DNA from 4 places in the Paenibacillus sp. UNC217MF genome. Region 4 is predicted to be linked to each of the others. Evidence: riboswitches for the same ligand, from Rfam matches in the RefSeq annotation. Region 4 holds a riboswitch; each other region holds the start of a gene.

Region 1 (8,027 bases), on a different contig from region 4:
TGATTGTCCTGTGCAATGTATTGCTGGATATTCCGCTTTAACAGTTCATTTCGTCTATCTAACATTTGTTCGTAACTCAAACAGAAGTCACTCCTCGCTTGTTGTACGTGCACAATTTAAGCCTATTTAAGTATAAGGAGTAGACTCCTGTTAGAAAAATGTGGTGTTCCCTCTTCCTGCCGCATCTGACCGCAAGAAGCATCATCTTCATGAAACAGAACGGTTCGCTTGTAATAATGCTCGCTTTTACTCCCTGTTAGTCCCCTGCATCAAATATAAGCCCATTCTTCATCATTCGCCGCCGGGATCAAGTGCCTCTGTTATTCTTGCATAGATGCTTACAATCTCGTCCAGCTTCATACGGACAAGTCCACTGGAGGAAGGGGCGACGAACTCATATACGCCCTCTACAACCGGATCTGCCTGTACACCCCAATTGATGCCCGTACGCCCACTGTACTTCTCATACACACCCTTACCGACAAAGCATACAGCCCTCGGCTTATACATCTCAATTTTCTGACGAAGCTGCTGGCGCCCTTCCGCATACTCCTCTGCCGTTATCTCCGCAGCCGCTCGAGTCGGACGGGCAACAATATTCGTAAATCCATAGCCTAATTCAATCAGATCGCCATCTTCCTCTGCCCGGAACAACCTCGGAGTCAGACCTGCTCGATAAATGATCTGCCAGAATCGATTGCGTGGATTCGCATAATGATGCCCGGTTGCCCCTGATCTCAAGCTTGGATTGAAACCAACGAACACAATACGCAGATGCGGGGCAAGATGATCGGGAATGGAATCCATCGACATGACCTCCTTCACTTATTTACAACATCATGAGAAATTAGAAAATTTCGCATATTTTTCTAAGTTGCCTCACATAATAGAAGAGCGGCAACTTGCGAAAACGCTTGTGAGCTGCATAACATTCGTTTTCACTGTACCGACTGCGCTTGCAGACATACTTGGAACTTGCCGAGTCAACCGTGAATAGAAGGGCTGTCCATAGGGGCAGTTCTTTTCATTCAGCCCGCGCTTTTATTTATCCCATCTCATCAGCGCGCACAAATAAAAGGAGGGTTCTACCATGTACTATGCAAAAAAACAACCCGAGCCAGTTCCCGAGGAGCAAACATCCATCTGGCAATGCAGTCAGGACGGCTGCTCCTGTTGGATGCGGGAGAACTTCACATTCGACGACACCCCCATTTGCCCGATCTGCCAGTCTACAATGGTTGAATCGTCGCGTATGCTCCCTACACTAACGAACAACACCAATTATGCCCACACGAAGTAGAATCGCTCAGCTTCGACGTCCGCGGCTGGCTTCATCCGTCTATGGACTGAGGCTGGCCGCATTTTTTTTACAGCGAAAGGTCTGTGCGCTCACAATGAGACACAGACCTCTTATTTATTCTTATTTTGTTCTAGCGCTTGTACTAACGAACAACGACTGCCGTACCGCTTACTGCAACCATCAACATGCCTTCTCGCACCACTTCATAATCCACGTCAATGCCGACAATTGCGTTGGCGCCAAGTCGTCTTGCCGCATCCTTCATTTCTTCCATCGCAATGACACGCGCTTCCTTCAATTTGCTCTCATATGCACCAGAGCGACCGCCTACTACATCACGCACAGAGGCAAGGAAGTCCCGTACGACGTTGGCTCCCATGATTGTCTCTCCCGTTACAATATCTATATATTCTACAATTTCTCTGCCTTGAATCGATGGTGTTGTCGTTACGATCATCATTTCATTCCTCCTAAGGGTAGGGTAACTTGAAGTTCTTCATACATTCACTGTTTTCTATAGTATCCAGTATACAACGAGCCATTCACAGTACCTATTGATTAATATGACAATCCGCCCTTATTTACTTACATTTTTGCAACATGCATCTGTTGATGTCTCTACTCTGTCCAATCAGATATCCAGACTACCTTGACAAGACTCTATTCATTTGGTTATATTTTACATGTGAATAATATATCGTAATTTCTTGCGACGGAAGCACCCGTAGGAATGGGCAATCATGCCCTTCTTGCGGGTTTTTTTGTTGTCCTGAAGTTAACGACCAAGAGGAGGTTTACAAATGAAACAGAGAGGTTGGCAAGTCTCAGCAGTGCTGCTCGCCGTGTTGCTTCTACAGCCATTGCTATCAACTGCAACGCAAGCAGCAAGCAAGGAATTGTCCCCCACAGCGAAGAGTGCATTGACGAAGATGGCTGAATCCGCAGCTTCCACCCAAGCCAGCTCCATAGACTCCATGTACAGCGAGCTCATTTCCTTGCAAAATCAGAGCCTGCAGCGAGACAGCACCCTGAAGCAGATGCAAGCCAAAAATAAAGAAACCCTGACTAATGTACGCAGTAAGCTCCAACACTGGGATACCGACAAGATTAATAAACTAGAAGCCTCTCTGAAGCAAACAAGACAACGCTACGAGCCGCTATTCGCTTCATATCAGCTCCTGAACGATCAGCTATCCCGCATGGGCTCCAAGAAAGACGACAAAAAAGAAATCCTGCGCAAGCAGCGCGATATTGTGAAGGCTGCAGTCCAATTAGCAAGAATGGACATTAAAACAAAGGTAGAAGCAGTAAAGAAGGCACGTGAGAGCAAATCAAAATTCGTAAAACGCGTACGTGATATTCTGGCAGGCATCAATACCGTGAATACCCAAATGAAATCAGAACGAAGCACGGTTAGTGAGTTACAGAAACGCACTACGCCACTATGGTCATTGCTCAATCAAGCAATTAAGAAGGGAGACGCCAAAAATTCACTTCAGTCGCTAACATCACTCGTCTCCCTAATTCGTCAAATCGATCAGTCCAAAAAGAAGCTGGAGCAGCACGAGTCACGTATTACGGAAATTGTAAACAAAGCAAAAGGCACCTTTACTTCATGACATAATACAGGCTCTACGGTTCACGCCAACTGTAGATGGTCGCAAATAAAAATCCCCGGAGTTATCCGGGGATCATCATTCACATGCAGCTGCGACGTTGACTAGACGGAAGGGCGCAATCATTCTACCTCCAGCCGAGACCCTAATCGCCGTTCTACACTGACTGCTTATGCTGTTCTAAGGCAGCGTCTATATGCCCTTCTTCATCAGAAGTATGCCGTGTGAAGCGTGCTTCAATTTTTTTGCTAATCAACAGAGACAGGCCTATAAATAGGACGACAAAAATAAGCTGCAACGGATGATCAATAAATCGTTGTATATCGTGACCAATATAGGATACGGAGAATACCATGAGCGCCTTGCCAAAGAGAATCGCAATGAAGAAGGAGCGGATTCGCATGCGCGCAACAGCCGCGACCATATTAATAAGAACGAAGGGACCTACTGGGAAAATACTAAGCAAGAAGACATAACTGAATGCATTATGACGCACCCACAGCATGCTCTTCTTCACCTTCGGCTTCTCAGCCCAGCGAGCGAGCAACGGGTGGCCTGCTGCCTTGCGCACAATGAGGAACGTCAGCATGCAGCCGCTCACGATTCCAATCCATGAATAGAGAAATCCGAGCCACAACCCATATACTGCAGCATTCACACCTACAATAACGAGGGTAGGCAGCGGCGGGATAAAGGACTTCATGAACGTCAGTAATATGCCCGGCAGCGGCCCGAAGGAACGGAATTGCTCCAACAACGCCTTCAAATGCTCTTCGGTAAAATAAGAAGTTATCTCGGATAGTTCCATGTTGTACGTATCCACCAGCCTCTATATTTATCTGTCCAAAAATGGCTCAATATGATTGCCATTGTCATACGAGATGGAAGCTGCCATAAGCTCGCTTCGAACAATAGCATAACATACATCGTCCCCACTATACTGCCTTCCACAACAAAAAAGATCGACAAATAAATGGCGTGGCTGCGAATATAACAAGAGCGAAGCAGAAACACAAAGAGCCGCCCCTGAGGACGGCTCTTTGCTATTCATACGGCATCCCTGCCGCATAAATTAATAAATGCCCCAAACCTTAGGTCTGGGGCATTGTAATTTCGTGTCTTACAGCTTTACAACGTTCTCAGCTTGTGGTCCACGGTTGCCTTCAACTACGTTGAACTCAACGCGTTGGCCTTCGTCCAACGTTTTGAAGCCGTCGCCAGTGATTGCGGAGAAGTGTACGAATACATCGTTACCGCCTTCAACTTCGATGAAACCGAAACCTTTTTCTGCGTTGAACCATTTAACTGTACCTGTTTGCATGAACAAATACCTCCTAAAATTTACATGACCTCTTATTTACATAAATAAATAAAATTCACATATTGGACAAGGTTATTCTATCTTCAAAATAACCCTCTGCAATATGTGAATCAGGTCAAATTTGAATATAGTCATCTTACCACAAGGTTACCCAAATAGCAATTCCTGTTTTTTAATTTGTTTTAATTTCCCGTTGTCCAAGTCTTCTCAGGCTCAGACAACGTCAGCGTATTCAACTAATTGACCACATCTACGTGCTCAACCTTCTTTATTGTCATGTACATTACGAATGCACCGATCAGTGCCAAGATGATCGGAACGATAATGATTGAATTCAGCGAGACTCCCCCATTATTCGAGCACACGATGGAAACAATGAGCAAGGAAGACATGATCGTCGTCGGTGTCGAATATTTTCTCATGCCGAAATATAGCGGAATGAGGCTCATAATGCTTGCAGCCATTGCATTCATGATCAACTTCAATGCCCCTCCCCCAATTATCGACAAAGTCAGGGGCTCTTGTATAATGGGTACAATTGCATTTGCTGTCAACAAGATCGCGTTGAGCACAATTTCAGACACAATAATATTGCTAAATGTGAAAATGGCGATAATGGCCAACTTGCTGAGGAGGATCTTTTTCCGACTTATTGGATACATAAATAGGATGTTTATTGTCTTTGATTTATATTCATCAATAATGAACCGAGATATCAATACTGCTGCAAAGACGATAAAGATCATTCGTACAAATGAATCCACACCCACAAAAAGGGCAGTGTAATCCGCGAAAACAACTTCTTCCATCATGTTAGGACTGTATAACATTAAGAATAAGATGGCAATCGCGACAATATTTGCAATAATTGCGTTTCGAATATACCCTCCTATGTGATGCTTCCGAAGCTCCAAAGCTATCAAATTACGCAACATGATCGCCTCCATCCAACAAAGATAAGAAGTATTCCTCTAAAGAGCTGTTTTTCTTATGGATCGATTCTATTAAAATATCGTTCACGACCAGTTCCTTCGTCAGCACTCCCTGCTGGATATTCGGATCATATACTCGAATTATGCGCTCATCCATGACTCGTAGATTGTGTATGCCTAGTTTATCTTCGAGCAGGAACGCAGCTCGCGTGCAATCATTCGTCACAATCTCAATATATTCGCTATTTTTCATACGAACCTCATCCATAGACACTTCTGCAATTAATCGACCCTTATTAATGACACCAATCGTATCTGCAACAAGCTCAATTTCACCCAGCAGATGACTTGATATCAATATCGTTGTACCATATTGTCTGCTCAGCATGAGAAGCAAATCGCGTATCTCCTTAATCCCTATCGGATCCAGCCCATTAATAGGTTCATCCAACAGAAGCAGCTCCGGCTTCGTTGCGATCGCTCTGGCGATCCCTAGCCGCTGTTTCATTCCAAGCGAGAAATCTTTAACTGCTTTATCACCCACATGGTTGAGCTTCACCAGCTCCAATGCCTCATCTATGGCCTTCATGTTGTGATATCCCATGTACTCGCAGTGCAGCTCCATATTCTCTCGTGCCGACAGCTTGTCATAAAATACAGGGTATTCGATAATTGTCCCCATCCGAGCCAGCAGATGATACGACTTAGGGGCTAGCGCTTCCCCGAATACTTCAATTTGACCCATTGTAGGCTTAATTAAGTTCGTAATCATTTTCATAATTGTTGTCTTACCGGCCCCATTCGGACCCAAAAATCCATATATCTCTCCTTGACGGATGTTCATATTCACATTCGAGACAACCTCTTTGTCTAGGAACGTCTTTGTCAAATGATGTGTACGTAATAAATACGTCATCCCAGTATCTCCTCCCGCTCAATGCGTGCTTCCCGATGACTTTATTGTATGAGGCATTCCTCTCTAATTCCTTACTCAATCCTTACAAAAATCTTAAGCTCTATTTGCTCTTCATTCAGTCTCACTCGACACACCTTGGTATTCATGAAGCCGATTGCTAGATTATCTGCTCTACTCATTATCGTACGGGCATGGGAGCGTTTCAATCCGTTATTTCCTTCTGATAGCGATGAATAGTTATTAAGTTGGAGGCATATAGATGGATTATCAGGTATGAATCAACTCTAGTAGGTTAATACTTGTAGTATGTATACAAACTAGTATTTTCTTATCATTGACAAATTGTTCCTCGTAACCTATATTGAGCTTGATAGTTCCCTATGCCTATGATTACAGTCATCTTCGCTTGGATAAGAGGTGTTATGATTGATCAATCACATAGGGCACACTAATCGAAAGATTAGGCCGCAAAGCTTCGGAGTCTAACGGTTCTACGACCTATGATAGTCCAGCTGCAACTAACAATTCTGTTACTTGCAGCTGGACTTTTTTTATTTATGTGAAGTTCTGGCGGAATTAACTTTCCGTTGAGCTATATAAATAAGAATGAGGAGGCATGGACTCACTTCGGTAGGGGAGGAATAAAATGAAAAAATGAGGTGGCGAATTGAATGAAACGTAGAGTAAAGTTGGCCGTAACATGGCTGTGCGTATTTGCCGTGTTCTTCGGGTTTATTCCTCACACACTGCAAAGTGCAGATGCAGCCGCACGTGATCCAATTTGGCCAGAGCCAGGTGCTGTGAAATTAAGCAAGACAGCGAAGCCAACCGGGACGCCAGGAGAGTGGCAGATTACTCTGACCGCCGAAGGGAAGAACGTTGAAGCCGGTGACACCGATGTTGTACTTGTCTTAGACAAGTCAGACAGTATGAAAAGCTACAAACGGTTAGACAATGCCAAAAAAGCTGCGGAGAAATTTGCAAATACACTGCTTTTGTCCAACGTCAAAACAAGAATTGCTCTTGTCACGTTTAGCACCAGCGCAGAGGATACATCATCCAGATTCCTTGGCCAGAATGATAAACAGCAGCTCCTGAACAAAATTAAGGGCATCTCGGCTTCCGGAGGGACAAACATACAAGGCGCTCTCAACACAGCACATCAGTTACTAACTACAAAGAGTTCAGCTAAAAATAAATTTATTGTGCTGCTTAGCGACGGTGCGCCAACGTTCAGTTCTCCTGCAAAAAAGGCCGCTCCTTATTCATGGCCCAACAACAAGTATAACTTTGTACTGTCCAACTTTGACTACACCAAGACTATCGGATCCGGCAGCAGCTATGAATTATCCTCTGGCTTGTTTGGGGATCGATACAAAGTAGATAACTATACGGTTAAGGACAATGGAATTCCTACGATATCTCAAGCCAAAGCATCCAAGGATGCAGGAGTCACCATTTATTCGATTGGGCTTGAGGTCGGCAATGATGCTAACGCTGTATATGTATTAAAGAACAGCGCTTCAGCAAACAACTATTACCCATCTGACAGCGCGGAGCTGGAGAAGGTTTTCTCTGAACTGGCAGGGAAAATTTCCTACGCGGCTGAAAATGCTGTAGTCAAGGATCCGATGGGTGAAATGTTTAACCTTAATTTCAAGGGCAATGCACCTGTTGAAAAGCAAGACTATACAGCATCTCAAGGCACGGTGAAATGGGATGCAGCTTCGGAAACGTTTGTATGGGACGTTGGCAACATTGTAGAGGGAAGTCCGGCAACCCTGACATATACCATCAAAATGGACTCTTCTAAAAATCCGAGTGCCGATGTCAATTACCCGACAAACGGACGTACCACCATGGAATACACAGATGTGAATAGACAACGTACAACAAAAGATTTTGAAGTGCCACAAGTCAGCTTCGGCAAAGGCTCCATTCT
Region 2 (8,027 bases), on a different contig from region 4:
TTTCACGAGCTCATGAGTTCGGATTTGCGCTTCAATTTCACCAAGCTCCATGCGATATCCGCGAATTTTCACTTGATGGTCTTTGCGTCCTAAGAACTCGACTGTTCCGTCCGGCAGCCAGCGAACAAGGTCGCCTGTCTTATACAGCTTCTCTCCAGCCTTGAACGGACTGTCGATGAACTTCTCGTTCGTCAAGTCCTCGCGATTCAAGTAACCACGCGCCACGCCATCGCCGCCGACCCACAGCTCGCCCGCTACGCCAATCGGCTGCAGCTTGCCATAGTTGTTCACTACATAGGCTGTCGAGTTCGCAATCGGCGCTCCAATTGGGATCGATCCGTCCTGCTCCGCTGCAATATGGTGGCAGCAGGAGAAGGTCGTATTCTCTGTCGGTCCATATCCGTTCACGATTTGAATTGGCGCACAAGCATGAAGCACCCGGTAGATATGCTTCGGAGACAATACATCTCCGCCAACGAGCAATGTTCGCACAGGTTCGAATAAGCGCTCATTTTTCTCAACTAGCTGTGTGAATAACGGTGAAGTCAACCACATCATAGTGATGCCGTGCCGTACAATCGCTTGTTCCAACTGCTCAGCATCCAAAATCGTCGGCTTGTCAACGAGTACAAGTTGAAGTCCGTTCAGAAGGGCTCCCCATATTTCAAATGTCGAAGCATCGAATACGAGAGAACCAGTCTGCAAAATGCGATCACCCTCTTGGAATGATACGAAATTCGTATTCTTCACAAGGCGAATCACGTTGCGATGAGTGACCATAACTCCCTTCGGCTTCCCTGTCGATCCCGATGTGTACATTAAGTACGCGATATGCTCAGAATTATTGAGATCATCTATGTTTTCCGTTGACTGTACAGCTAGTTCCGAATCCGTGAAACTGATGCTGCTCAGTCCTTCCGGCAATCGTTCAGTCAAATGGTCGCTTGCGAGTACGATATTAACACGGCTGTCCTCCAGCATATATTGAATCCGTTCCTGCGGATAATCTGGATCGATCGGCACGTAAGCACCGCCAGCCTTCAAGATTGCGAGTACACCGATAATCATTTCTGGTGTGCGCTCTGTGAACAGACCAACCGGCTGTTCAGCCTTCGTCCCATGCTTCTGCAAATAATGCGCCAAACGATTGGCCTCCGCATTCAGCTCCGTATAGGTAATTTCACGTTCACCAGACATAAGCGCAACCCGATCAGGCGTTACACGCACCTGTTCCTCGAACAGACTGTGTACAGTCGCATGGCGAGGATATTCGGCATCCGTATTATTGAAGTGGTGCACGATTTCTTCCCGTTCTTGATCCGTAATCAGTTCAAGTTCTCCAATGCTGCATGACGGCTGCTGTGCTGCCTGCATAGCAAGCTGCTCGAAATGCCCTGCCATTCGTTCTACAGTTGCCCGTTTGAACAGCTTCGAACAGAACTCAAAGTTGCATTCGAGTTCCTCTTCACGCTCGATTGCCTCCAGCGTAAGGTCGAACTTCGATGTGCCGTTATGATAAGGCAGCTGTGTGAAGACGGCATCTCCAGCTTGAAGCGAAAGATCCCCCATGTTCTGCATGACGAATACGGTATCGAACAATGGATTGCGGCTTACGTCCCGCTTCAGCTGCAGGCGTTCAACCAGGCTGTCGAGCGGGTATTCCTGATGCTCATAGGCAAGTAGAAGCGTATCCTTCATCTCATTCAAATAATCAGCAAAGGCCTTGCCGCCCTCTGGGAAGCTGCGAATCGGCAAGGTGTTGACGAACATGCCCATCATTCGATCTACATCAGTATGTGTTCGAGCAGCAATCGCACAGCCAACAATCATATCCTCCTTGTCCACATATTTGGACAAGAGCACATTATATACCGACAACAGCACCATATAGAGTGTAGTTCCTTGACGGAGAGCCAGCTGCTTCAATCCTTCCACCGTCTTGGCAGACAATGCTATACGCACCATATCGCCTTCAAATGACTGCACATTCGGACGAATATAATCGTATGGAAGATCCAGCAGTGGGATGTCCCCTTCAAGCACACTCAGCCAATACTGTTCATGTGCTTGTTCATCTTGTGCACGCTTGGACTGCCACTCCGCATAGTCCTTATATTGCAGCTTGATTGAGGCCAGCTCCTCGCCCTTATAGATTGCAGCCAGTTCTTCTGCAAACACACTGAGCGAGGTTCCGTCGAAGACGATATGGTGAATATCCAGCATCAGTATGTAGCTGTCTGCTGCCACTTTCGCAATCGCAGCACGTAGAAGCGATTGCTCCTCCAACTGGAATGGACGGACGAATTCATTCGCCAGTTCAGCAGCAGTACGGCCCTCGGCCTCTATAATCGGCACATCCATATCAACTGTCTCATGCACCTTCTGTACGATCTGTTCCTCTTCCCAATGGAATGAAGTACGGAATGCTTCATGACGCTCTACGATTTGGTGTAGAGCCTTCTTCAGGCGGCCGGTATCCAAATGGCCTTTCACTTCGTACACGAGTGGAATGTTGTAGGCCATGCCAACTCCGCCCCGTTGTTGCAGCGCGAACATACGTGTCTGTGCAGGTGCGAGACGATAATGCGCCTTCTTCTCGGCTGGCGTTATCGATTCGTATTGTTCTTGCGCTCCTCCGTCGATAATTGCAGCAAGCTTGCCGACATATGGATTCGAGAACAATTCCTTGAAGGACAATGAGATATGGAAGTCAGCTGCGATACGTGCTTGCAGCTGTGCCAGCTTCAACGAATGCCCGCCAATCTCGAAGAAGTGATCCGCTGTGCCAATTGGAGAGATGCCAAGCAGTTCCTCCCATATCGCCGCAAGCTTCTTCTCCGTATCCGTTACAGGAGCTTGATATTCGGTAGAGATGCGCTCCTGCTTCTCAGGCTGAGGCAGCTTGGCCCGATCAATCTTGCCGTTGATCGTAAGCGGCATGCGCTCCAAGAACATGAAGTATGCCGGCACCATGAACTCAGGCAAATGCGAAGACAAGTACTCTCGCATTGCACTCGCTGTCATGCCTTCTTCCGCTACAATGTAAGCACAGAGAGCCTTCTGGCCAGGCGACTCTTCAAAAGCTACAACCAGTGCTTCCGTTACTTGCTCGTGCGTATGAATCTGCGCTTCAATCTCACCGAGCTCCATGCGATAGCCGCGAATCTTCACTTGATGATCTTTGCGTCCGACGAATTCCAAGTTGCCATCTGGCAACATGCGCACAAGGTCACCTGTTTTATAGATTCGTTCGCCAGCTACGAATGGACTATCCGCGAACTTCTCACGCGTCATCTCATCCTTATTCAAGTAGCCACGTGCTACGCCTTCACCGCCGACCCACAGCTCTCCTACAGCGCCAATCGGCTGCAGCATGCCGTAATCATTGACAACATAAGCGGTTGAGTTCGTAATTGGCGTACCGATAGGAATTGTCCCGTCTCCCTCTTCCTTCATCAGATAAGAAGTAGAGAAGGTTGTATTTTCAGTAGGACCATAAATATTCGAAATCTCAATCGGTGCACAGTCCTTAGCCGCTCGATAGAAGTGCTTTGGCGACATCAGCTCTCCACCGACAAGCAATTGGCGAAGCGGCGCAAATATGCGCGGATTGCGATCAACCAATTGAATGAACAGCGCCGTCGTCAAGAACATAATCGTTACCTGATGGCGGATGAGCGCTTCCTCCAGCTGCTCAGCGTCCAGTATCGTCGTCTTATCGATGAGCACGAGCCCTAAGCCATTCAACAAGGAGCCCCAGATTTCAAAGGTTGAGGCATCGAAGACAAGTGATCCCGTCTGCAAAATACGGTCGCCTTCGCCAAACTTCACATAATTCGTGCGCTTTACTAGGCGAATGACATTACGATGAGTAACCATGACGCCCTTAGGTCTTCCTGTCGAACCGGATGTGTAAATGATATATATAAGATCTTCTGGCTGATTCACAGATACCAGATTATCGCTAGATTCATCAGCAAGGCTCGGGTCATCCATATGAACCTGCTCGATGGTATTCGGCAAATCTATATCTGACGATCTGCTAGTCAGTACCAGCTTCGTACGACTGTCTTCCAGGACATATTGAATGCGATCCTGAGGGTGATCGGGATCAAGTGGAACATAAGCTCCTCCCGCCTTGAGAATCGCTAAGATACCGACAACCATCTCTGCACTGCGCTCTGCCATAATACCAACAGACTGTTCCCGATCGATGCCAAGCTTCCGCAGCCTGCGCGCCAATTGATTCGCACGAGCATTCAACTCGCAATAGGTCAACTCGCGATCATCTTCGATGACAGCTACTCGATCCGGATGCAGCTTAGCCTGTTCCTCGAACAGCGCCTGAACCGTGAATGTATGAGGATATTCAGCTCGCGTCTGATTCATCCCCTCAATTAACTGGCGCTTGTCCTGCTCTGTCAGCATTTCCAGCTCGCCAATACGCTTCTGAGGATGCTTCACAGCTTCATCCAGCAGCTGCAAGAAGTACTCCCCCAGCTTCTCTACCGTCGATAACTGGAACTGATTTTCCTTGTAATACATTGTGAACATTGGTAATGCGCCCGTTCCAGCAGCATGCTGAATGCAGCCGTGCAGGTCACATACCTGCTCTCCCTCTGGAAGCACGGGCTGAACATCTTCTCCGTACCAGCAATACGTTGCCACATCACTGTCAGAAGCTATTTCAGAGCAAGTCAGGTTACGTCCTTCTGCGCAAGCCGACAAGCTGTTATGAATGCTCATAATTCCTTGCAAGGTTACGTCATCCTGACTGACTACTGTATGGTTGCCATTGCCGTGTCCCGCTTGAACGGCATGAAGAGTTACTTGCTGCGAGTTGTAGAACCGGGACAACAGCGTTGCCCACGCACTGAACATGACGGATTCCAACTTGACCGAATGCTCGGCCGAATGCTTCTTTAGAAGACGCATTGTCTCCTCAGGCAGTTCGATAGAATGTACGTCATAGCCTGCCAATCGTTCTACTGTCAATTCCATGAAAGCCAATTCTCGTCCTCTCCTTTATACGATCCAACCCATTTCGTAAACCTATGAGTCAACTGCTCCCATGTGATGTACTCTATTTGCTTGGCAAATTCCATATGCTGTGCGCACACAGTCATACTATAGCCTGTTACAGGAACGACATATTGCTTTACATAATTATGATCAACATTCCATAATTGATTATGCTGTATAGGTACAGCTGTCTCCTGCACAATCTCGAATGTGCTAGGAGGCAGGCTGAGACCCGTTCCTAATGCCTTCAGAACACTTTCCTTAGCCGTCCATATGTAAAAAAACAATTCCTGACGCGCACGACTGTCGTTCGTATTTGCAAGCAATTCCAACTCACGCGGCGAGCATATCAGCCTAGCCACGTCCATGTTCCATTCTCCTGCTTGCTCTATATCAATCCCGATTGGCGCTTCATCCAATGCCACTGCTATGAACGCACCGGCGTGAGAGATGTTGAAAAATACTGGATCACCCTCCACATATGGCTTGCCGAAGGGATGAGTGTGAATAACAAGTTCGTTATTCGAACATTTCAAGGTTCGACATAGCAGCATGCGTGCCAATATGTCAGCCGCAACCGTGCAATAAAGATCTTCACGGTTCCGAAGTCTATCTAACCTTTTGTATTTTTCAGGTGTAACGAACGGGATAAATCGATCCATCAATGAATCTATGTCTTCGTAGGAAGTACACTCGTCCCATTTTAGCAACACAATTTCCATCATTTACCCCAGCTTCTGTGCGCAAAAAAAAGGCCATTCTGCATAGCCTTGTCACCGAATAACCGTTGTGTAGTTACCGCAACATTAATGGCAACCCGGCCGCCGTAATCCGTGAAGATGTTAGGCCCGCGGCTTTGCGTCCTCATCTTTCGAAGAGTTTGCCTTTCAATCCTGATGTTGTTCTTCTTGATGTATCCATTGCGTGTTGCAGATCGATTATCAGGCAAGAATGTCATAGCAATGTTACGCACTAGTTCTTGTGACATGTATCGCGTGAATAGGTCTAAAGTACATATTACATATCAGCATGTTGGACGGTCGCATTCCCTATCCAACTCAAGACCCATATTTTATATCGGTTGCTCGAATGAAAAGATTAATACTTTTTCATAACACTTTTCAATTTTTCGACACGAAAAATCATTTTTTGTCATTTTATAGTCATTTTCAAGGTGGTTTCACCCTATTTCCGACAAAAACACCCCTATCCTCTCCATCCTTGCTCCCATAGATTCGTACAATTCCCTCCAACTGCTCGAACATTTGTCGATTTCCCTATAGAGCCACTACTGCTTAGCCCCCCTCTCCCCTACCAATTACCTAATAGACAGCACTGAAGTCATTTCTTACTCATTACACAACTCTCTTGTACTCTTGGTGATACATAAAAAGCCTCGGAAATCATTCCGAGGCTCTTATTGAATGCCATCTATCTATCTTCTCTATCCCACATCATGAGGATTAATATCCGTCACCAACTGTCATTTCGTTGGATGCAGTGGACAGCGCATTCACCGTTGCACTTCGTCCATCTGCTATGGACATCACGAATACTTTATAGGTAACGCCTGTGCGAATCGGATTTCCATATGCATCATTATCGGACAGCGAGAATATGGTTGAACCATCGCCTGATACACTAACCAATTTATAATTACTTCCTGCCACACGATTTGCCTGATCCAGGTTGAATGAACCCGCTGAACCGGAAGGAACAGCCATCACTGCGTAATAGGCAATTCCGTTATCACTGCCTGGCTTCGTGAAGTAAGCCTTGAAATCATTCACGCCTTCTCTCGCTGCAAACACGTTCGTAGGTGCCTGAACAGATTGATCTACCAAGGAAAATTCACCAGAAGGCGAAGACAAGGCATTCGAGGAGCCGCTTCTATTGTCAGCTACCGTAAGCACAAATACCCGGTAAGCAACACCTTTTTGAATGTCGTTGCCTTGAACATCCCGCAAGCCGCTTGTTAGCGATTGTCTTACATAGCCACTCTGATTCCCAACCCGAATGTAGCTGGATGATCTCACCTGTCCCGCACTATATGCGTCGAATGCATAGGACTGATCTGCGCGGACGACCATAATACGGTATTCATTTACGTACGAATTACTGGATGGTGCATTAAAGCCTACTTCAATGTCGCTGGCATTACCGTTTTTGCCAATAATCTTCGCTTCTACATTCGTCACAACATCAACCGAGGCATTGCCTTTAAGCGTCACCTCTGGAGATGGAGCAGACAACGCATTGTTCGCTTGACTATTGGAGCTTACAGACAGAACAAATACCCGGTAGCTGTTGCCGTTGCGAATCGGTGCTCCATCTACATCTCTTGCATCCGCATCGAATACATGCGACAAGCTGCTGCCACTCCGATACACGACAGCTGAGTTCCAATTATTAACTCGATTGGCCTCTGTTAGATTAAAACGGCTTGCGTTGGAAGACTTCACGACCATTACGCGATAATGGTTCACATTCGATTCATCTGCAGCACGGTTGAATGTTACACTCAGGTTTCGTCCATCATTGTAGTTTCCACCCAAACTGCTTGCCGATACGTTCGTTGCAGGGTACACCGTCGAATTGTTAGACAACGTAATCGTATCTGAAGAGCTGGACAGGGAATTCACATAACTACCGCGTCCAACAGAAAGCACATATACTTGGTAGCTGGTTCCGTTACGGATCAGGTCCCCATCTACGTCTCTCGCAGTAGAGCTCAGCTTGAGGCTAACGTCTCTGCCATTCGGGTTCATCGACGTATAATTGTAGTTGGATACGTTGTTCGCTTCGGATACATCAAAGCGGTACGATCTGCTCGTCTTCACAACCATAATTCGATACTGGCTAATATTCGATTCATCCGAGGCCCGGTTGAAGGTAACCATCATATCGCGGCCGTCATTATAATCTCCGACATCGCTTACTCTTACATTGGAAGCACTGTACACCGTTGAGTTATTCGAAATATTGATGGAATCAGATGCTCCCGA
Region 3 (8,027 bases), on a different contig from region 4:
GGGAATCCTCTAAAGCACAGATCGATAAAAATGTGATTCCATTAAAATCGTAGCTTGGACAGCACTTTTTTATATCATTGAATAAGTTGTGTACGGTGTATGCAATTCCATAAGTAACCACTCTGTAAGGGCAGCAACCATATGAGTCAGTCCCTTAAGAAGGGCGAAGACGCTCCAAAACCACTGAATTGTGTGGGAATAGGGGCGTCTGCCTTTTTTATGTGCGTTCACACCAATGTGGGAGGCAAAAAAGTTCAATCGAATAGCGAAGCGTCTTACGTTATTGACGAAAGAGTTTGATTGTGACATCATCATTATAGATACCAACGGTCGGTATTAAAATGGAGGAGGAAACAGTATGGCAAGAAACAAATATCCAGAACAGACGCTGGAGCAGATTATGGCGGTATCAGCAAAACTCTTCATGGAAAAGGGTTATGACAAAACGAGTATTCAAGACATTATTAATGAAGTAGGAATGTCCAAGGGAGCGATCTATCATCACTTTATGTCCAAGGAAGAGATTTTGGAGGCGGTTATGAACCAGCGCTCAGATCGTACAGCAGACATGTTCCAGACCTTAATACAGAGTACTCAAGCAGCGAATGCCCGCGAGAAGCTCATTTCCCTATTGGAAGCTCTTGCAGTCGATCACGATGCGCACTCTCTTGATGCTCTCCTATGCTCACAGATCCATAATCCACAGTTTGTCGTGAATGGGATCAAGGATTGCGTTCTGCAGGATGCGACGCAGCTTGCTTCTATTATGAAGCAAGGGATGGAAGATGGATCGATTAGGACGGAATATCCCGATGAATGCGCAGAAGTGTTCTTGCTGCTGTTGAACGTATGGATGAACCCGGTACTGTTTATGCGAGACATCGAGGGAACCGTTCGACGTCTCCGATTTCTGCAGCTAATGATGAAGCAATTAGGCGTGGATGTTGTCAGCGACAGCTTGATTCAGAAAGTGATGGAGCAATACAAGAACATGGGGGCTTTCCTGAATGTAGAGTGAAGGAGGAGATGACAATGCAAATGCATGTAGGATTTATCGTTGGATCTGTCATCGCGAGTGTGGTTCTAATAGCGGGAACCATCGGACTCGTGCTGAGCAAGCGGCGTGGCGATACAAGCACTTGGGCAGGCTGGGCGGTTCTGTTTGGCGTATGTGCTTTAGCAAGTGCAGTCATTAACTTAGGAATTGCAAAGTGAGAATGAGAGGGACCTGTGATGAAGATGAGGAAGAACTTGGAGAGGGGGAGCGCATGAATATGAGAAATAAGAGGCTGCTTGAATCTACGAAGAGGCTGTCTGACAGCACCTACAAGAGAGCAATGAATCAGGCTTATCAAGCTGCACATCCATCTCGGAAGGCGGCATACAGAGGTGCTATAATAAGTGGTGGTATCGGACTGCTGCTGCTGACTGTAGGAGGAGTCCTACTTGGGCTTGGTCAGACAGGATGGGGATTAAGCTTGCTCGGCTCCGGAATTGTGGTTGCAGGTATCAATGGATGGAATGTCCGCCGAATTTCAAGTAAGGGGTAGAACAACTTTTTTTTGCACAAATAGATACCAACCGTCGGTATATTACTTATGATTAAATCGATTCCTTACCCTGTAATTGATTTTTTATCTTCATTAGACTGGGGCCGGGAAGGGAAGGAAGACTGCCTTTCCCGGCCTAGTAGCATTACTATTGTGTGTCAACGAAAAGTAACTTCGGGATATTCACTGCTGGTGCTGTTCATCAGCGCTCCGCCAGTACCCTTCAGGTTCTTATTGAAGAAATCCAGAACATAGTGATTGACGACAGATGACCCTCTGTACCCGTCGATTGTTCCTGTAATACCGGCGTATTGCAGGAGATTCGAATAGAGCTGCAGGTCGGTGAAATTATAATGCTTCGCACCTTCCAATTGAATGATGCTTCCACCGTGCTGCTTTACTTTCTCCATTATGGCAAGTTCTTGTGCAATGATGCTGCTCATCTTCGTATCTGTAATAAGCCCCTTACGCTGCTGCTCCTTCATCTCGGTGAACTTATCAGCCTTCAGGAACAGGGCGGGCTTGTCGGCTAGTCTATTGATGTCTAATTCATAGAGAGAGCCATCCATATTAACCGCCGCTTTGACGCGGGGGTTCGTGTTCAAGACGTTAAATGCGGTCGCACCCCCGAAGGAGTGGCCCATGACACCAATCTTGTCCATGTCGATGGCGCCCGTAAGTGGGCTTGGCATGTGACCAGCATTCAAGCCATCCAACTGGCGAATGACGAAATTCACATCTTCCGTCCATACCGTTCCGATGGATTTGCCTACCGTATAGAAATTATCCATGTTGAAAGTAGTTCGATAGTCTGTATTTATGCCATCTGGAAACGCTGTAGCTACTGTGCTGTACGGATGGTCGATGGAAGCGACAATATAACCGTGGCTGGCCAGCTGCTCGGCTTGAGACACATGAAGCAGTCGGGTTGTCCCCATTCCATGATTGATGATTATTAATGGATAGGGAACGGAAGTAGGCTGTACTGCTGCTTCTTCATAGGCATTGCTGCGGATGTACTTCCAATAATCGAATATCGGTTCAGGGAGCCTGATAAATGATGATAATCCCTTTTTATAGGCAGTGAGCATCTTTGGATCCTCAGGAAAGACAGGTACGGTCTTCTGCACATTATCTACTTGTGCGGGGTACCAGAATTGCACAAGGATTTTACGTTTATCTCCACCATTCTCTGTATAGATCTCCTCTCGACCTTCATCCGTTAGCGACATCGTAAATGTGCCTACTTGATAGGGTCCCTCCAGTTTCGGCAGCTGAAAAACAGGCAAGTATGACGACAACAAGACGTTCAATGTGATTACGACGCAGGATAGGCCAAATAAAGTATAGCGCACAGATTTCCACAGATTGAACGTGCTAGATGACCGTATACTTTTCCAACATAGACTCCCCGTTACTACGATAGTTAGGCTGTACACGCCGAACATCTGCCATCGATAACCCTCTTGCCACAAGTGCAGCGTGAGAATGGACATGCTGATTGTACTGGCTACGATGCCGGTTAGCCGGGGCAGTTTGCGTGTAAATAGAGTACTTATCAATAATGCAAAGCAAGAGAAAGCTAGCAATATTTCATAGAGCCGCATAACGTTCCTATTCCTCCCGTTCTTCAGAGCGTACTTGCCTCTGTCTATTGAGCGTAAAGGGTGAAGATTAAGGAGAGGTCGATCGTTCGTTTAAAATTCGTTTAAAGAGTGAACCACGTATGTTTCAGTTTTTGTTCAGAATCATGGATTATTGTGTAAGTAGACTCTCGCCTAACGACGACTGACCCTGATCAGCCTACGGTACCTGGTGAGACGACAGATCCCGATACAGGAAATACGACGGAACCGGGTGGAAGCATGGCATGGGCAATCCAGACGGTGACAAGGATGATGAAGGAAATCCTGATGATGCAGATCTAGGAGGCAAGACGGATTCGAAGAAGCCGAATGCTAAGCGGGGGGTAAGCTGCCGCAAACTGGTGAAGAAGCGCCTGTATCGCCAATCGTCGGTATGATTCTCATTACTGCCGCAGCACTCATGTGGATAGCTCGGAAACGATTATTTGTAAGGCGTTGATATATGAACCGCCAAGGAGAGTTCCTTGGCGGTTAGCCTACTATTCTGTCCACATACAGAAGATTACAATCGTTCAGGAGTGTACAAGCAGTTCTGTTGCATGTTACCATAGACATATAACTGTTACATTTGGATAATGGCAAACCCTCGCGAAAGCAGGGGACGCAAAGCCACGGGTCTAATGCATTTACACAATGCGATGACAGCCGGGTTGCCCTAATTGCGACAATACGAGCGTCTATTTAAGTGCGCCGCCATTAGGGTGGCGCTTTTTTGTATATACAAGAAGCGCCCCTGGTGTTCATCTCATTCGAGCGGATAACGTCAAAGAATGGGAGATGGTAAGGATGCGGACACGTTGTACGGAAACGACTGACAACAACGCAAACTGGCAAGTAGAAGAAAAACAATCATTGGTAGGCAGCAAGCGAAGAATTGCAATAGGGCTTAGTGCTGCATTGCTGTTCGGCATGTTCATGCCACAGCCAACTCTCTATGCAGCGGATGAAACTAGCGGAAGCGGGACTGCTGCATCAGAATTGTTGAATGTGCCACAGGCGGCAGGAGTCAAGGTTCAGGGCATTTCGCTCGGTATGAGTGAGAAGCAGCTCTTCGAGCGACTGGGACAACCAGCACGCAAAGACGTAAGCGAGTACGGGTTCGAGTGGTACATCTATAACAAGGATTATAAGCAGTATGTGCAGGTCGGTGTGCTCAACAAGAAAGTTGTAGCTCTATACTCGAATGCTAAGGCTGATTATGGCAGCATTGGATTTGGTTCGACGAAGCAGGAAGTTACAGCAGCCTACGGGTCTTCCATCAGCCGAATTAAGAAAGGCAATACCATCTATAACTACAAGGATAACGGCGGAACATACAGTATGCACAAGGTAGGCGACGTTTATGCGACGGTGTTCTATGATGTGAGTCAGCGCGGCACGGTAACAGCTGTCCAATTCATTGCTGAAGCTGTGGAGTTGTCGTTCAAGGGTTACTTCGGTACGCCTAGCGAGCAATTGCGGACAAGCTTCGAGCAGCAAATATTCGATCTAGCGAACGCAGTTCGCGTACGCAATGGCAAGAAGCCGCTGCAATGGAACGATAAGATCGCAGGAACAGCACGCAAGCATAGCGGTGATATGGGAGAAAGAAGCTTCTTCGATCATAATAATCCGGATGGTAAGTCGCCGTTCGATCGAATAAAGGCAGACGGAATCATATATAAGTCCGCAGGAGAGAATATTGCCGCTGGCCAGACGAGTGCCATCTTCGTTCATGAGAACTGGATGAACTCGGAAGGGCATCGTGCCAACATATTAGGAGATTATTCGCGAATGGGTGTAGGCGTATTTTTCGGAGGTAAATCGAAAGTCTACTACACGGAAAACTTCTATACGCCACGAAGCTAGCAGGCCGTGTTAAAAAGACGCCTTCAATCCCACAGAAACAGTGGTGTTGGAGGCGTCTTTGATTGATGCGGCGTTATGGGGTCTTCTCCATGACAGCCTTCACAATAAGCCGGTGTGTGGCTGTGTCGATTGGATCACAGGTGATGAGTGTCAGCTCCCGATCCGTTGGATTCTGATCGAGAACGGACAGATCTTCTGGGGTCACGACGGATTTCGATTGCACGGTATACGTGTAGGTCTGATCCGACGTTTCTAATTGAACTTTATCGCCTTGTTTTAACTCATTGAGTCTATTGAAGTGTCTGCCGAATGTCAGACTACGATGGCTCGCCAATACAAAGTTGCCGATCTCGCCCGGCATTCGGCCGGGGACAACGATTCCACTTCCAACCTTGAGAGAGGCAGGTGTGGCTTCTTCTACCATAGGTTCCCGCAGATCGATTTTGTCGATCGATATTGCCCCATATACAAGGAGACCGTCAATGGATTTAGGCTCCTGTTTTTTTGGTGTGGTTGAATCGGTTTGTATCTTGGAGGTTACTTGAATGCTGTCTTGCGGCAAGTTGTCCCACTCCGTAAGGAGCCGAAGCTCTCTTTGTTGTTCGTTGTATTGATTCCACTTCGGATATAGGATAAGGGCTAACCCGGCAAGGAGAAACAATAGAGCCGTGAAACCAAGCAATCTGGACATGATTTGATTCTTTTTCGTAATAAGAGGCACCCCCTTAACGCACTATGTCTGTGCCTCTATTGTACCGTATGTAGCAATATGTTTTCCATAACCCACCATGCTGGTAGGTGCAGTTCGTAGGGGATCGGATAGCAGCAGTGAAGCTCAATTGCAGCAACCGGATGCTGGAAGGAGGCGTTAGCAATCTAAGATGATGAGGATCCTTCCTTAGGGGAAGCCTGCTGAAGGATTGCTTTATGCATCCAAATTGCAGCTTGTGAACCTTCCGCCATCGCAATCGTAACCTGTTCCGAATGCACACATACATCTCCTGCCGCCCATACATTCGGGACATTGGTCATTTTCGTACGTGGATCCACCATAATGTGTTTATTTTCATGCCGCTCTATCCCAATCTGCTCTGCGAGGGAGGACTTCACCTCATTGCCTCCGAAGGCAACAAATCCACGCTCTCCATCGATGATCCTTCCATCGGAAAGTCTCACGCCACGGAAGACACCTTCTTCCTTACATACTACTTCTTCAATCTGTGCATCAATTACTTCAATTTTCTGTGCGTCCAATTGTTGCATTTGATCAGCAGACAAGGGCTTCTGCTCGTGATTCACATAGACGATGTCACGGGTCCAATACAATAGCGTTAGTGCCATATCAGCTCCGGTAGAGCCAGAACCGAGCACAATGGTTCGCCGACCGCTCACTTCATAACCATCGCAATCAGGGCATACATACACCGTAAGGCCTAGGCAGGGCATGAGATTGGGCAAGGATGGAAGCCGATCCATGATTCCAGTGGCGAGCAGGAGTGTACTTGCTGTGAAGAGGCCGTTCTCTGTTGTCGTCACGGTGAAGCCATGCTCGCCATTAGGTGCGAGACTCGTCACGGTATCTTCAAGCAGATGTATGCCTAACGATGTGGCCTGCCGTTTACCCAAAAGACGAAGCTGAGTACCGGACACTCCCTCAGGCCATCCGAGCACATTATGGTAGGAACGGCATATCGTAGATCTGCCATAACCACTATCGATCACCAGCACGCGGTGTCGGTATCTCCCCAGCTGAATGGCAGCTTGCAGCCCGGCAATGCCGCCACCAATAATAATGCTCTCATAGCACATAAGCAGACACTCCTACCGTTTCTGAATGATTATTGCATGAAATAATGTCTGGCATGCCAAGAAAGAGATCTTATCTTACTTCCCCTGCTGCTTCGTTAAATTCTCCTGAGCAAGGCGAATCATCTCCCGCACCATCGAGCCGCCGATTCGTCCGCCAACGCGACCTGCATCTTCCGTTGACAACTGTCCATTGTACCCTTCTTGCAACGGCACACCCAGTTCCTTAGCTACCTCATATTTGACATCATTCGGCCGGTTCGGATCTACTGCAAATCCTTCGCGGCGCATGACCTCGGCTTTAAAAGCATTGACACTGTTCTCGGCACCTGTAACAAGCAACTTTCGACGACTTCTTCGGGACATAACCTTGTTCCTCCTGTGTCTTCAAAATTAATACTCTTCATACATTCCCCCTCCCAATCGAAATTATGTAAGAAGTGAAGAGGAGTAGGAATATACTATGGAGAATTAATCCAGTGAGTAAGTGTCTGTTTGGGTAAGCACACCATTCGAGAGGAGCTTGCAAATGGATTCGGAATATCAAGATGTACAAGTGAAGGAAGCAGAGTTAACGGTGGAGCAGCAGAGGACGAATACATCCGATGTGATCTGGTATTCGCCGCTTGAAGCGCCGTTCGCAATTGCTGGATTACACTGGCTGTCTACGGAGGGGAAATATCGACGGCTCCCCGTATCGCCAGAACACAAAATTCCAGAGGGAGTCGACTGGCTGGCGGATCATACAGCAGGTGGTCAGATCCGCTTCGTGACGGACTCTTCGAAGCTGTTTCTGCGGGTGAAGTTATCTGGCCCACACGACATGTATCATATGTCGGCGACGGGGCAGTGCGGCTTCGATTGCTATGTGGAAGCGGATGGACATCTCCACTACCGAAGTACGACGGCAGGATGGAATCCTAGAGATTCTGAGTATGAGTCTGTCCTATTTTTCCGAGATGAAGCACAGAAAAGGCTTGTCGTTCTGAACTTCCCGCTGTATCAAGGGGTAGAGGAGATTATGGTCGGGTTGAAAAGGGATGCCATCGTGGAGTCCCCGCCTGCCTATGAGGATCCAGGCAAGGTTATTGTTTACGGAACCTCCATCACCCAAGGGGCATGCGCCATTCGTCCTGGAATGTGTTACACGAACATTCTTAGTCGAAGAATCAATCGT
Region 4 (8,027 bases):
ATATTGAAGTATCCTCCTACTCCTGTTGGAGCAGTAGAAACACTTGAAAAACTAAGCATCGACGTATTCCACTGTGGAATTAAAGATATTGAGATAAAAAGCAGCGAAGCTATAAAAGGATATACTAGCATACTCATTACCTTTACAGTAATATCTTGACCGAAGTTCAGTATAGCTATAAGACCGAGTACTAATACAAGCGATAAAATGGCTCTTGGCGGCTCATTCATGTGCAATTGATTCACCATAAAACTACTTGCAGTATTTGTTAGTGCAACCGAATACATCAGCACGATAATATAAATCGATAAGAAAAATACGAGGTTAAAAATTATACTTGCCTTATTACCGAAATACTCTCTTATCGTACCTGTAATCCCCTCATCAGCAGATTTGGAAGCATATATCATTTTAGCAAGCGCCCTATGCGAGAAGTACATAACAGGAAATGCAAGTATTGTAATTAACAGTAACGATAATAAACCTCCTGCTCCCGCATTTATAGGTAGAAAGAGTACGCCTGCTCCAATTGCTGTTCCAAAAAGGCTCAATGCCCAGGTGGTATCTTGCTTGTGCCACTTTTTGGGATCTGGATATTTTTCGTTTTTCCCTGTAGTATCTACAGCAGTAAATTCAAGTTTTTCGGCTGTATTCCCATTCATATTATAATTCCTCCTTGTATACTGGTTAACTACTTTATCATTTCCTCTCTTTTAAAACTGTTAAAATTGTTTACGTTTACAAAACTATTTAATGCATACTATTACATTATATGGCATTAATAGATATCGATATACACTCCTCTCATCCTTGATAGAGAATTGGAGAATGAACCTTAATAACTGTGATTTTTTTCACAAAGCATGAGTTGAAATTCCATTATTTTGCTATAACGCTTACATTTCTGTGTAAATATTGTAATCTTTTATTACTATAATTATATATTATTATTATCTTATTTTCTAGTAACCTTATCTTCGAAAATTTTGTTTTTAATAGCAATTGCTGTGGGAGTGGCTGCAATTCCACCTAAACCTGTCTCTCTTAATTCGCGAGGCATCTGTCTTCCTACTACGAACATCGCTTCAATTACTTCATCAGCATTGATGATGTTGGTTACGCCTGCTAATGCAATATCCGCTGCTACTAAGGCATTAGCCGTTCCAATAGCATTTCTCTTTACACAAGGAACTTCTACCAAGCCTGCAACCGGATCACAAACTAGACCAAGTAAATTTTGCAGTGCAGTTGAGAAAGCGTCAGATGATTGCTGAGGTGTTCCTCCGGCAGCTTCTACTGCTGCTGCTGCAGCCATTGCTGAGGCACTACCTACTTCAGCTTGACATCCTCCGAAGGCTCCGGAAATACAAGCGTTATTTGCTACTACCATTCCTAATAAAGCTGAAGTGAAGAGAAAATGAACCTTGTCTTCATGACTTAACTGTAAACTATCTTGGATACTAAACAGTACTCCCGGGATTGTCCCACTTGCACCTGCAGTTGGAGTTGCACAAATAACTCCCATCGACGCATTTACTTCATTAACTCCGATAGCGTTTTGGACCCCGAGCATCATCAAATCTCCAGAAAGGGTTTTTCCACTTTCACGATATTGTTTTATTTTAACAGCATCCCCTCCGGATAAACCGGTCGGAGAAAATACTCCGTTGCCCTCAGCGCTTTTCTTTACAGCATTCTCCATAGTCACTAAATTTCTTTCCATTTTTCTCCAAACATCTTCATAAGAAGTTTTAGTTTGCTCGATTTCCTGCTCAATTGCTAATTCATAAATTGGCTTTTGTCTTTGATTAGCTGCATCAATAATTTCCTTTATAGTCATGTACATAAACTTTTCACCCCTAATCTAATTAAAGAATAATGATATTAGCTGCACTGCTAGAATTTCTCAATTCCTTCTGAACATCACTAGATAATTGAGAATCCACATCAAATTGATATAAATATTTTCCTGACTTCTCCAAACTATTAAAATTGTTAATTTCCACATTATATTGTTTAAAGATCCTGCGTAATATAAATTCAAGGTCATCTCTCTCGGAAATCGCTATAATAACCGGCAATGGCCCTTGAAGATGTAAGCTAAACCCGTCAATTTCTATATGTTTAATTTCAATTAATCCGCCACCGACTGAAGTTCCCATTGTTTTAATATTTCGATTTCCATCCTCCAGATAAATATCTGCAGTATTCGGATGACCTGCAGGACTATCACCTGCTTCTTCTAAAAAGGTAATGTCAATTCCTTTAGATTCTGCTATTTCAATAGCACCAGGCACCCTACTATCGTCGGCAGCAAATCCTAATATACCGGCAATAATTGCAAAATCAGTTCCGTGTCCTTTATGGGTTTCAGCAAATGATTCATAATACCTTACCACAACTTTTTTGGGAAGACCTTGAAATAGTTTATTGGCAACTGTTCCAATAGCTAAGGCACCTGCAGTGTGTGAACTGGAGGGGCCGATCATAACCGGTCCAATCACATCAAAACAACTTTTGTAATTAACAACCCTTTTTTCTTTAACAGGTACTAATTTCATATTCATATTAGTTTCCTCCCCATAGTTGCCATACTAGTCACCCGCCCACCATGTAAGGGTTTTCAAAAGTAACACTAAGAATCATCAAACCCTTTCTTAGTACGAATTGAATACTTGGATAAATTATCGTTGTAATCATACTCGTTGCAATCAATGCCATCAAAACAACGATGTTTTCTGATCCTTCTCACATAATTTGAAATAATTTATTATAGTAATTATTTTTTATTACTACACAGACAGAGTACCACATAGATATTCATGCAGTCAAACAAATGATAATAAATTATTTTTATCGGAATTTTTTATTACAAATTTAATGTTTCTCCCTTTTAAAATTCTAAAAAACTTGTTATAAGTTATAATAGGGTTGTCTATTTTGAATGCTGGCTTCTTCATTAAACGATAAAAGACCCGAAGTTGGGTTGTCTATAGCTGAAAAAAGAAGAACGCATCTATGTACGAGAAGTAAAGCGCATCTTTTATTGAAAGAGATTTTGCTCAACCTTGGAATTGAATATGAATTCGCGAGCAATTTCATAGTGAATGAAATTCAGGAATAACTGATTAGGAGGAATACTTAAATGGATAATGAACTATTTCGACACTATCAAAACATAATGAATTATTTCGGGGAAATTTTGGGATCTAATTATGAATTTGTATTACATGTTTTAAATCCTAATGGGGGTTCTCAAATCGGTCACATAGTCAATGGAGACTTAAGTGGAAGATCTTTAAATGGCCCTTTAACTGACTATGCAAAAAAATTAATCAACGAAAAGGTATATTTAAAAAAGGATTATGTTGTAGATTATGTTGGAGAAGGACCCAGAGGTAAAAAATTCCGTTCATCAACTTTATTTATAAAAGATCGTGAAGGTCAATTACAAGGTCTTTTATGTATAAATTTTGATGCGGATGTCTATAGGAAAGTCGCAAAGGATATATTAAAATTGGCCAATCTAAGTTCAGCTATAGATCTTATCGAACAAGAAACTGACCAGGAACAACCTATTGAAAAACTTACCGATAATATTCGTAATATCATTTATTCAGTAATAGATAAAGATATATTAGAATCCGGTGCTCAGTTATCACCTGAACAAAAGAGACTTGCTATTTTCAAATTAAAGGAATATGGGGTATTTGAAGTTAAAGGTACAATAAATGAAGTTGCTGAAATAATGGGAATGTCGGAATCAAGTGTTTATCGTTATCATCAAATGATATCTCGCAACGACAAGTAGCCCCAATCGAATCAGAACAATAAATCGAGCAATACAACCTTGGATCAATCCGAGGCCGTAGAGCGAAACAAAAGACGACTATTATTCTATTTATGGGATAATAGTCGTCTTTTTCACTGTATACACAAGCCTGTACCACTGGCTTCTCACTTCGGTAGCTTTACTATTCTCTTCACGTTAAGAGCGAAGATTGCCAAAACTCTAGTATCAAGTTTCAAAACAATAAGCGTAAAATGATTATGGAGATAATACCGCCCAGTACGGTTCCCAATAAACTTCTTGTTTTTATCGCAATTAAAAAAGTCGGTATGGCTGCAAAAAATTCAATGTTGTTGGTAAGAGATGTAAGCTTTCCGTCATGGATAAATATCTCTTGACCTATCAGAGCAGCTATTACAGAAATGGGGACATAATTTAACCAACGCATTGCCCATTCTGGTAATTCAAACCGACTAAGCACCATAAGAGGAACGACCCTTGGAATGAACGTGACAAAAGCTGAGCCTAGAATAATCAAAAAAATGTCCCATCTTACTTCCATTTTTCTACCACCATTCCTATTGTTGAAGCAATAATTGTAGCCACAATAACGCCCATACTGCTGGACAAAAAGAAAGAACTTCCCACAGCAATGACCACTGCAATAATTGCGACAACGATATCAAGTTTGATTCTATTTCGCCCTACCATAGAGAGTACGAGAATTCCAATAAACATAGCTGGCAAGGCAAATGCTAGTCCGAATTTCTCAGGATTCGAAATCCATTGCGCCAAAAATGCTCCTGCTAGATTCGCTGCAAGCCAATTTACATAAGCGGTTATGTTGAGGCCATGCATCCATTTCTCACTGATTCGCTTTTTCTTGGCCGCCTCGGTAATCGCGACACCGAATGTCTCATCGGTGAGTAGAGAACCTACTAGCATGTTGCGAAGTGGAGTAAGATGCCGGAAATAAGGTGCTAGTGCGGCACTAAGTAAAATATGACGAAGATTTACAAAGAAAATCGTAATAATAATGGCAGTAATCGAACTACTTGCTGCTATCATACCCGCAGCAATAAACTGAGCTGAGCCAGCATAGAGAATCATAGACATCAGAGCGATCTCAGCGATGCTAAGTCCCGCAGTCTTTTGGATCACACCTGCAGCTAATCCGATACTTAAATAACCCAGCAGCGTGGGGACACAATCTTTTACTCCTTGGATAAAGCTATCTTCAGCTCTCGGAGACGAATTCATTTGGACGTTCGACAGACTCATTTCATTCCCTCTTTATTTTCAAGTATTAGAAGCTAACTTACTAACTACTACGAAAAAGTGAAAGAAAATACGGTTCAATTTATTTGAACCGTTTTCCAGTAACAACATGAAATAGATTAGGAGCGTTTTTCCAAAGCGCTTCTGCTTTCTCTGGGCCCACTTCTTTCACTAATTCTGAGAACATAATGTCATGCCTGATGTATTCCATCGCGATTAACACAAGTGCCGGGTCTTCCGTTTTTACCGCCCATGCAGGTGTATTTTGCGCGAAATTTGCAATTAATACTTCTTCATTATCCCGTGCAACAATCGTTAAGCGGCCGTTCATACGTTCCTCAGCTACTTCTGGAGCCATGTAGTTGTGATGAGTCGTTGCCCCAAGCTGAATCTCAGGTGCTCCAAAAAGAATAGAAAAGACGTGGGTATCATCCTTTATCCGCTCATCTATAGCACCTTTTATCGAAGCGACTTGTGGTTCCCAAATCGACAACCATATTTCTTTTTTAGCTTTATCGATTATGTCAATCATTTCGGCCACAACGCGCTCATCACTGCTGATGCGTCGAATGACATCTACTTCTTGTTCACTTTCTAACGCAGATAAATTCTTTTCAAGATAATCCATAGAATTGTCAAAGTCATTACGCAATCGACGGATTAATTCTTTTGCTGGTAATGGCGCATAGGTTACAGGATCAGTAGGTACTGTATACACCGCACCTTTATCCATTAATTTTGCCAGTACTTCATATATCGTTGAACGAGGTACACCTGACCTTTTGCTTATTTCATATCCGGTTATAGGAGAATTTTTCAATAGCCCTATGTACGCTTTACATTCATATTGTGAAAAGCCCCACTTCTGAAGCTCTTTAAAAAGTTCTTCCATGGCATCTCCTTTAGTAGTTAGTGTGTTACTTACTATAAAATAAAATGGATTACCTGTCAAAGCAATCCTGGTTCCGTTTCGAAAAATGATCGTCAGACCACTGTTTTGTTCCTGATTCTTCAACTTTTGGATGAGGTATAATTGCCCAGAAAAGGAGGATCAGCCCTTTTTAATCCAGTCCAAGTACTATATAGTTGCATGAATTTTACTGATAAGGAAAGTTATATTCCGTTATCATTGTGTGAACTCTGGCTCGTTCATCCACACTACAATATATCTCCCCTCCTACCTAAGACCTACTGCCCAAACCTTGTCGGACATATGGAATATGTAAAAAAGCATAACAAGGAATAACAAGGGATCGGTGCAGTTACTAGGCTGATGTCCAGTATCAAACCATATGGAATTAACATACATCCTCTTATTCCATCCGGATTTCAACATGATATATTTCTAGTGAATAATAATATCGAACTATGTTCATATATTCACAAATAATCCGTATGACCCATTAAATAAACGTGAAACTGCTGTATATTTAACGGTGTAAACATGTATCGTTATGCAAGAGTATGCATGTTTGCAGGTATTACTAGGCAAAGCTAGGGAAATCTAGTGACGCAAAACTAAAGGGGCTAAGGAAGAAATTCTATGCCAGCCAGTTGCCGATTAATAGACCCCCATCTCTATTAGTCGTATGGTTGTTTTTGTATGATCCATGGCGAGATGCCCCACCCTAGCTGCCTATTAATAAAATCTATTGATAGGAAGTGAATAACGGATGAAGACTGGGAAAAAGCAGAGTGCACGGAGATTGTTCGCAATGACGGTAGTGACCATCATGATGTTCGTGTCTTCGTTGGCACCGGCTTATGCAGGGTCGGCTGTTTCCGCAGCACAGGAACCTGTGGTCAAAAACGCGACAAAGGAAATAAGGAATGTTATGTACTATGGCGATTGGTCGATTTGGGGAGGACAAGGGAACTTTTATCCTAAGGATATACCGGCCGATCAATTAACCCACCTGAACTATGCGTTTCTCGATTTTGATGCCCAAGGCAACCTTGTCTTTACGGATAAGGATGCGGCAGTAGAAGCGCCTGTCGGCCAGGAAGGCGTACAATGGCAAGCGGCCAATGCGGGCATCCTTATCGCCCTGCAGCAATTGCGCGCAGAAAACCCGAATCTGAAGATCGGCATTTCTCTTGGCGGATGGTCGAAATCAGGCGACTTCGCTGTCGTTGCAGCCGATGCTTCCAAACGGGCGAATCTGATCCAAAATGTCATGACATTCATCAAGTACACGAACATGGACTTCGTGGATGTCGATTGGGAGTTCCCGGCTGAAGTTCGACAGCCTGATCTGGTCGATAACAAGAACGATGAAGGCACGAAATACGCCACGCCGGAGGATAAAAACAATTATATTTTGCTCCTGCAAGATCTCAAAAACGCATTGAATAAGCAAGGAGCCCAGCTTGGGAAAGCATATGAACTGTCTGTTGCGCTTCCGGCGCCGAAGAGCAAGATCGATATCGGCATTGATGTGCCAAGACTATTCAACATTGTAGACTTCGCCAACATTATGAACTATGACATGCGCGGCGCATGGGATGAAGTAAGCGGCCACCATACTGGCTTGTATACGAATCCGAACGACCCGCTCACGGGCAACAACCTGTCGGTCGACGAAAGCGTAAAATATTTGATTGAGCAAGGTGCCGAGCCGAACAAGATTGTGATTGGGGCGGCGTACTATACTCGCGGCTGGGATAAAGTGTCGCAAGGAACCGATCCGAATCATCCGGGACTATTCGGCGAAGCTGCACTATCCGCCAAAGACGCGGATCAGTCTCCATCCCGCGGCGCCGTTGGCGAAGCAGCGCTCACCATTGGGGACGCCGGACGCCGAACGGGGATTTGGTCTTATCGCAACCTCGACAAGCTGAAGGCCACTTACCCGAATCTCAAGGAATATTGGGATGATGCAGCCAAAGCTCCCTATCTGTATGATGGGACAACTGGCGTATTCTACACCTATGACAATGAAAGATCCATTCAAGAGAA

What was found. A riboswitch is a leader RNA that binds a small molecule or an ion and turns the genes downstream of it on or off. The one in region 4 is predicted to bind cyclic di-GMP.
Region 1: another riboswitch for cyclic di-GMP. It lies ahead of BP95_RS32145 (MucBP domain-containing protein); the one in region 4 lies ahead of BP95_RS34215 (glycosyl hydrolase family 18 protein).
Region 2: another riboswitch for cyclic di-GMP. It lies ahead of BP95_RS0110915 (4'-phosphopantetheinyl transferase family protein); the one in region 4 lies ahead of BP95_RS34215 (glycosyl hydrolase family 18 protein).
Region 3: another riboswitch for cyclic di-GMP. It lies ahead of BP95_RS0124875 (CAP domain-containing protein); the one in region 4 lies ahead of BP95_RS34215 (glycosyl hydrolase family 18 protein).

The regions. Positions count from the first base shown of each region.
Region 1 is NZ_KK366029.1:162,624-170,650, reverse strand. Features, by position in the region: gene BP95_RS33350 (hypothetical protein) at 1-80, opposite strand, end outside; gene mug (G/U mismatch-specific DNA glycosylase) at 292-807, opposite strand; gene BP95_RS0125075 (cold-shock protein) at 1,091-1,300, shown strand; gene BP95_RS0125070 (YbjQ family protein) at 1,443-1,757, opposite strand; gene BP95_RS0125065 (hypothetical protein) at 2,101-2,919, shown strand; gene BP95_RS0125060 (TVP38/TMEM64 family protein) at 3,074-3,724, opposite strand; gene BP95_RS0125055 (cold-shock protein) at 4,037-4,237, opposite strand; gene BP95_RS0125050 (ABC transporter permease) at 4,474-5,172, opposite strand; gene BP95_RS0125045 (ABC transporter ATP-binding protein) at 5,162-6,085, opposite strand; cyclic di-GMP riboswitch class I at 6,518-6,605, shown strand; gene BP95_RS32145 (MucBP domain-containing protein) at 6,757-8,027, shown strand, end outside.
Region 2 is NZ_JMLT01000017.1:114,952-122,978, forward strand. Features, by position in the region: gene BP95_RS0110910 (non-ribosomal peptide synthetase) at 1-5,001, opposite strand, end outside; gene BP95_RS0110915 (4'-phosphopantetheinyl transferase family protein) at 4,992-5,747, opposite strand; cyclic di-GMP riboswitch class I at 5,831-5,917, opposite strand; gene BP95_RS0110925 (copper amine oxidase N-terminal domain-containing protein) at 6,486-8,027, opposite strand, start outside.
Region 3 is NZ_KK366029.1:116,904-124,930, forward strand. Features, by position in the region: gene BP95_RS0124845 (stalk domain-containing protein) at 1-53, shown strand, start outside; gene BP95_RS0124850 (TetR/AcrR family transcriptional regulator) at 359-1,018, shown strand; gene BP95_RS31340 (hypothetical protein) at 1,033-1,215, shown strand; gene BP95_RS0124860 (hypothetical protein) at 1,269-1,550, shown strand; gene BP95_RS0124865 (alpha/beta hydrolase family protein) at 1,709-3,157, opposite strand; gene BP95_RS33345 (hypothetical protein) at 3,421-3,573, shown strand; gene BP95_RS34665 (hypothetical protein) at 3,561-3,635, shown strand; cyclic di-GMP riboswitch class I at 3,764-3,854, shown strand; gene BP95_RS0124875 (CAP domain-containing protein) at 3,983-5,044, shown strand; gene BP95_RS0124880 (class D sortase) at 5,118-5,735, opposite strand; gene BP95_RS0124885 (NAD(P)/FAD-dependent oxidoreductase) at 5,921-6,853, opposite strand; gene BP95_RS0124890 (alpha/beta-type small acid-soluble spore protein) at 6,929-7,216, opposite strand; gene BP95_RS0124895 (SGNH/GDSL hydrolase family protein) at 7,380-8,027, shown strand, end outside.
Region 4 is NZ_JMLT01000016.1:54,470-62,496, forward strand. Features, by position in the region: gene BP95_RS0109975 (aromatic amino acid transport family protein) at 1-662, opposite strand, end outside; gene sdaAA (L-serine ammonia-lyase, iron-sulfur-dependent, subunit alpha) at 956-1,846, opposite strand; gene sdaAB (L-serine ammonia-lyase, iron-sulfur-dependent subunit beta) at 1,869-2,567, opposite strand; gene BP95_RS0109990 (helix-turn-helix transcriptional regulator) at 3,146-3,811, shown strand; gene BP95_RS0109995 (AzlD domain-containing protein) at 4,026-4,352, opposite strand; gene BP95_RS0110000 (AzlC family ABC transporter permease) at 4,343-5,071, opposite strand; gene BP95_RS0110005 (TrmB family transcriptional regulator) at 5,151-5,960, opposite strand; cyclic di-GMP riboswitch class I at 6,546-6,630, shown strand; gene BP95_RS34215 (glycosyl hydrolase family 18 protein) at 6,742-8,027, shown strand, end outside.